DNA from 2 places in the Bacillus sp. PK6-16 genome. Region 2 is predicted to be linked to the other one. Evidence: riboswitches for the same ligand, from Rfam matches in the RefSeq annotation. Region 2 holds a riboswitch; the other holds the start of a gene.
What was found. A riboswitch is a leader RNA that binds a small molecule or an ion and turns the genes downstream of it on or off. The one in region 2 is predicted to bind cyclic di-AMP.
Positions count from the first base shown of each region.

Region 1 (3,376 bases), 1.1 Mb from region 2:
AAAGTTATAAAATTTTATTTTGAAAAGGGGGATGCTGTATGCGGATTTTAGTATTAGGCGCTGGTGGAGTCGGAGGATTTTTTGGTGGCAGATTAGTCGAAAAGGGAGAAGATGTTACATTTCTTGTTCGTAGTAAACGGAAAAAACAATTAGAGGAAAGAGGACTTGTAATCCGAAGTGTTAACGGGGATTTTTCCTTTCAACCGAAATTAATAACGAAAGAAGAGAGAACTTCTCCATTTGATGTCATTTTATTTTCAACAAAAGCGTATCACTTAAACGAGGCAATTCAAGATTTGAAGCCGTTTGTTGGCGAAAATACTGTAATCATTCCATTGTTAAATGGTATCGCTCATTTATCGCTATTACAAAAAGAATTCGGCGAAGAAAAAGTAATTGGCGGTTTATGCTTTATCGAGACGACGTTAAACGATCAAGGAGAAATTGTACAAACTAGCGCTGCCAACAGACTTGTGTTTGGAGAAATTAAGTCTCAAAATTCAGAGAGAGTAAAGCATATTTCTAAAGCATTTGCAGGTACGAAATCTAGTTTTGTTTTAAGTGAAAATATTACGCAAGATATGTGGCATAAATATTTATTTATTACTGTAATGTCCGGTGTGACAACGTTAATGCGTGCACCAATTGGACCAATCCGTGAAAGTGAAGGCGGCCGTGATTTTATCCGTAATGTATTTGAGGAATCTGTACAAATCATGAGAGTATTAGGAGCTCCCGTAAAGGAAAATATTGCCGAGGAACATATGAAAACAATTGATAAAATTTCGTATGATATGAAGTCATCGATGCAACGTGATATGGAGAAGGGTTCGTTTATTGAAGGGAAGCACTTGCAAGGATATTTACTGGATGTAGCAGAGAAATTTTCTATAGCGGCACCATTATTAGGCACTATATATCAAAATTTAAAGGTGTATGAAGAGATGACCTTTAACAGATCTGTAATAGAATTAGATGTATGAAAAAATAAAAAAGATAGCAATATATAAGTGTATTGCTATCTTTTTTATTTTTTTGTATGACAAATTATTTATTTCTTTTCGTTCTATCTGTCAAATTTATTTCCTGTTCACGTTTACCATATAACTGATTAATTTCATTTGCTACTGCATCTAAATATGAATCGGAAAAAATAGGCTTCTTTTCTTTAGACATATGGGTCTCCTTTGCGGATTTTTTAGTATTCATTATGTATATTTCTCAGTGGATTATGCACAATCATTTTAATTTTTTTCTTATTGAAAATTTTTGTTTACTTTTTGAAAATAAAGGAGTATTATAATCCACAGTTTCAATTTTCTAAATCGCTGAAACCGCATGGTACGGGGGACCCGTTTTTACGGATTAGTACATAATCCGATGGGGTGAATCCTTAAAAAAGGTAGGGCTACTCATAGGCCCGAATCCGACAGCTAACCTCGTAAGCGTTATATTGAGAAGGAAGGTGGAGCTTGTGCGACAAAAAAAATAATGTCTACAAGTCTATTTCGCTATGGCTTGTAGACATTTTTTGTTTTCTGAGGAAATAGTTTACTGGCTGTAACAAGCAGAAAAGTTCGTACAAAATTATTGGAGAGTGGACAGCATTGGTTTCATCTATTAAAAGATTTTTAATTGGAAGACCGTTAAAATCAACGGAGCTTGGAGAACAAAAGCTTAATAAAACGAAAGCTTTAGCTATTTTATCTTCTGACGCATTGTCATCAGTTGCTTACGGTCCAGAGCAAATTTTAATTGCTTTAGCAGGTGTTGGAGCGATCGCTTATTGGTATTCCATTCCGATCGCTGTTGGGGTATTAGTATTATTGACAGCCCTTATTTTATCTTATCGTCAAATTATTTTTGCTTATCCGCATGGCGGGGGAGCGTATGTTGTATCAAAAGAAAATTTAGGGATGAATCCAGGCTTAATTGCTGGAGGATCTTTATTAGTTGACTATATTTTAACTGTTGCGGTAAGTGTGTCCGCTGGTACAGATGCAATTACGTCTGCGTTTCCTAGCTTACATGCACACAACGTAATTATTGCGGTTATATTTGTTATATTAATTACGATATTAAATTTAAGGGGAGTAACGGAATCAGCTTCCGTTTTAGCATATCCTGTTTATTTATTCGTTTTAGCACTATTTATATTAATTGGTGTGGGCATATATAATATTTTAACTGGTCATGTTTCACCCACTTTACATGCGCCGATTGGTACACCAGTTGCAGGGATTAGTTTATTTTTATTACTAAGAGCATTTGCATCAGGTAGTTCTGCTTTAACAGGTGTTGAAGCAATTTCAAATGCAATTCCGAACTTTAAAGATCCTGCGCCAAACAATGCTGCAAAAACATTGCTTGCAATGGGTGCATTACTTGCTGTGTTATTTTCAGGAATTGTATTTTTAGCTTATTATTACGGAGTGACTCCGAGTAAAGAAGTAACAGTTGTTTCTCAAATTGCTGAACAAACATTTGGACGTAATTTCATGTACTATTTCATACAAGGTACAACAGCTTTAATATTAATTCTCGCTGCTAATACAGGTTATTCTGCATTTCCTTTATTAGCGGTTAACCTTGCAAAAGATAAATTCATACCGAGAATGTTTACGATTAGAGGAGACCGTCTAGGTTACTCAAACGGTATTATTATACTTGGAGTTGCTTCGATTATTTTAATTGTAGCTTTCCAAGGACAAACAGAACATTTAATTCCACTATATGCAGTAGGTGTATTTATTCCATTTACACTTTCTCAAACAGGGATGGTATTAAAATGGCTTCGCGAAAAGCCTGAAGGATGGGCTTTAAGATTAACGGTTAATTTAATTGGTGCAGTTATTAGTTTTATCGTAATGAGCATGTTCTTTTTAACTAAATTTGCACAAGTTTGGTCGATTCTTATTTTCTTACCAGTTATTATCTTCTTATTCCATCGAATTAAGAAGCATTATGATGCAGTGGGTGATCAATTAAGTTTAAAAACTTGCGAACCTCTTATTCCAATTGAGGGGAATGTAATTGTCGTTCCTGTAGCAGGTATGACCCATGTAGTAGAAAATTCATTGAACTATGCGAAATCCCTTTCGGCAGATCAAGTTATCGCAGTATATGTTGCTTTTGACAGAGAAGAGGAAAAGAAATTTGAAGAGAAATGGAAGAAGTGGCAACCTGAAGTAAGGCTTGTTACATTACATTCTCATTATAGAAGTATTATTCAGCCGCTAACGAAGTTTATCGATACAGTGCAATATAAGGCGAGTGAATCGAATTACCGTGTTACGGTCGTTATACCACAGTTTATTCCAAAAAAAGGTTGGCATAACATTCTTCATAATCAATCCAGTTTACTCATACGTGCGTA
Region 1 is NZ_CP096511.1:3,499,461-3,502,836, reverse strand. Features, by position in the region: gene panE (2-dehydropantoate 2-reductase) at 39-983, shown strand; gene M1D66_RS17840 (hypothetical protein) at 1,048-1,176, opposite strand; cyclic di-AMP (ydaO/yuaA leader) riboswitch at 1,317-1,463, shown strand; gene M1D66_RS17835 (APC family permease) at 1,608-3,376, shown strand, end outside.
Region 1: it holds a riboswitch for cyclic di-AMP, as region 2 does, so the genes downstream of both, M1D66_RS17835 (APC family permease) here and M1D66_RS23420 (hypothetical protein) in region 2, are expected to answer to the same signal.

Region 2 (3,376 bases):
TCGTATTGCACGTAAACGTTGTGCAACTGCAAGTAGTCCTTTAGAAGGAATGAGCGTAGTTGAATAATCGATATTCTCGCCAAGAACTATTTTCTCCAATTGGAGAAGAAGGACAGCAAAAGATAAGAGAAAAGCATGTGCTTATTATCGGTGCAGGTGCATTAGGTAGTGCAAATGCAGAGATGTTTGTAAGAGCAGGTGTTGGCAAGATAACAATTGTTGACCGTGATTATGTAGATTGGAGTAATTTACAAAGACAACAATTGTATGCAGAGAGCGACGTAAAGAATAATCTTCCAAAAGCTATAGCGGCTAAAAAACGTTTAGAAGAGATTAATAGTGATGTAACAATAGAAGCTCTCGTTCAAGATGTAACAGCTGAAGAGCTAGAAGAACTTGTTATAAATGTTGATGTAATTATTGATGCGACTGATAATTTCGAAACGCGCTTTATTGTAAATGATATATCACAAAAATATTCTATTCCATGGATTTACGGTGCATGTGTAGGTAGTTACGGTCTTTCTTACACAATCCTTCCTAGTAAAACACCATGTTTATCATGTTTATTACAGTCGATTCCGCTTGGCGGGGCAACATGTGATACAGTGGGTATTATATCACCTGCTGTATCTCTTGTCGTTTCTCATCAAGTAACAGAAGCTCTTAAACTGTTAGTAGAAGATTACGAATCACTTCGAGATGGGCTGGTATCGTTTGATATGTGGAAGAATGAGTATTCATGTATGAATGTACAAAAACTTCGCCAGCATAATTGTCCTTCATGCGGAGAGAATGCATTATATCCGTATTTAAATAAAGAAAACACATCAAAAACAGCAGTTTTATGCGGGCGAAATACAGTTCAAATTAGACCACCTCATAAAGATGAAATGAATTTTGAACAATATAAAGAGTTGTTGGAAGGTCGTGTAAATGATTTAAATATAAATCCATATTTACTATCATTTTCTGTTGAAGACAAGAGGTTAGTAGCCTTTAAAGATGGCCGTGTGCTCGTACATGGAACGAAAGATATAAGCGAAGCAAAAACGATTTATCATCGCTATTTTGGATAGAAAAGGATGAGTGGGATGAAAGTGAATAAAGCTTTAACAATTGCAGGGTCTGATAGCGGCGGCGGTGCTGGAATTCAGGCAGATTTAAAAACATTCCAAGAGCTTGGTGTATACGGAATGACGGCTATTACGGCAATTACTGCTCAAAACACGCTTGGCGTTCAAGGGGTATATCCTGTTCCATTAGAAGGTATTACAGAACAGCTGAATTCAATTGGTACGGATGTAACACCAGATGCAGTGAAACTAGGAATGTTATTTAGTAGTGAAATAATTCAAATTGTTGCAGAACAAATTAAAAAGTTTGGCTGGAATAATATTGTGCTAGATCCCGTTATGATTGCAAAAGGCGGTGCATCATTATTACAGCAAGAAGCAGTTCAAGCATTAAAAGAATATTTATTACCAGTAGCAACTGTTATAACACCGAATGTCCCAGAAGCAGAAGTGTTAACTGGGATGGAGATTCATAATGTTGAAGATAGTAAGGTAGCTGCAAAAATATTGCATGAATTAGGTGCTAAATATGTGCTTATGAAGGGCGGACATGCAGAATATCAAGGGAATGAAGTAATTGATTTCCTCTTTGATGGAGAAAAATTTATTGAGTTTAGAAGCGAGCGAATTCCTTCAAAGCAAACGCATGGAAGTGGGTGTACATTTGCTTCAGCGGTTACAGCAGGACTTGCGAAAGGATACTCAATTGAAGATGCTGTTCAAGAAGCAAAACGATTTATTAGTATAGCAATTGAAGAGCCATTGAATATTGGTAGTGGTCATGGACCGACGAATCATTTTGCGTATAAAGTGAATAGAACGCGTGATAGATAAGTGAAAAGCCAGTTTTATAACTGGCTTTTTTTCTGTTTACTTTTTCAAAATACAGGAGTAATATATCAGCCAGAATACATTTTTTTGTAAACGCTGAGTCCAATTATATGGAGCGGAGGAACCAATTTGTGCAGTGTCACTAGGGGTGAATCTTTCAAGTTTGAAAGTAGGGCTACTCTCAAAGTCCGAATCCGACAGCTAACTTCGTAAGCGTCTTGAGAGAGGACGGTGCCATGATGGATACATCACTTCATCGATCTGATTAGTATAGGGGAATATCAATCTATGTTTGATTTCTTTTATACTAAGGAGGATGAGGTACATGGAACTAACACTTATTTGTGTTGGAGAAGAAAGTAAGGTAAATAGTTTAAGAGATTTAGTATCATTTCAACATGAGTTAATTATTTTTACAGCAAATGAAGAGATAGCGGCTGAAGTTAGGAATTGTGGGTTTGATTGGACTTATAGCTGCAGTAAGGAGCAGGACTTTACTAGTATTTGTGAGTGTATTAAGAAGGTGATTTTACTAGGGGATGAGCTTCCAATCGTTAGTTTTTTAACAGAACACATTCGCTTTTCTTTTCAAGCACCTATTACTGTTGTTACAAGGAATAAACGATATCCAGCGAGGCTCTATGAAACAATTGGAGCTAAGTTTGTCGTGTTTACAAATTGTGATAATATTTCTTTTTTATTTTTTGAATAGGGTGGGGGAAGAAATGATGAAGGTACTATTACTTGGAGATATAGCAAATCGTTGGGCAGTATCGGTAGAGCGAGTTCAAGAATTGGTTCAGATCGATCCCCTTTTTCCAGGGCCGTATATTATATTACCATCAAAAGATGCTTTGTATTTAGAGGTAGATATTACCGAGTATGAGCAGCTACATGCAGAATTGACACAAGTTTATATTCGCGGGAGAAATTTACGTGCATTTTTACGAGGAGAATAAAGGTTGAATAAAAAAGAGCGAATGCTGAGTGCAACAAGCTATGCACTTCATGTCATTCGCTCTTTTTATTTCATATTTAAAAGGTCATTTTTAAGAAAAGAGAAGAGAAATAAAGAAAATAGATGAAATAATAGTAATAACCTTCAATGTAAGCGTTTAAATGAATATAAATATTATTATTTTCAGTAATTTACTCCTTTACAAGTGAAATATAGAGGAGTATATTTACTCTCATAAATCATTCATAAAATTTCCAAAAAAACCTAAAATCGCTGAGTTCCAGAAATGGAGCGGGGGAACCAATTTTGTGCATCGTCACTTGGGGTGAATCTTTCAGTTTTGAAAGTAGGGCTACTCTTTAGGCCCGAATCCGACAGCTAACCTCGTAAGCGTTTAGAGAGGAGGTTTACTTTTTGTTGTTCATTTTTTGAACACTGAGTAGAGCTCAGTGTTCTTTTTTAATATTTAAATGGTAAATTTTAACAAAAACAAAGCGAGGGATAGCTATGT
Region 2 is NZ_CP096511.1:4,555,595-4,558,970, reverse strand. Features, by position in the region: gene thiG (thiazole synthase) at 1-67, shown strand, start outside; gene M1D66_RS23430 (thiazole biosynthesis adenylyltransferase ThiF) at 60-1,079, shown strand; gene thiD (bifunctional hydroxymethylpyrimidine kinase/phosphomethylpyrimidine kinase) at 1,095-1,910, shown strand; cyclic di-AMP (ydaO/yuaA leader) riboswitch at 1,992-2,139, shown strand; gene M1D66_RS23420 (hypothetical protein) at 2,233-2,619, shown strand; gene M1D66_RS23415 (hypothetical protein) at 2,633-2,866, shown strand; gene M1D66_RS23410 (hypothetical protein) at 2,870-2,992, shown strand; cyclic di-AMP (ydaO/yuaA leader) riboswitch at 3,127-3,272, shown strand; gene M1D66_RS23405 (SipW-dependent-type signal peptide-containing protein) at 3,373-3,376, shown strand, end outside.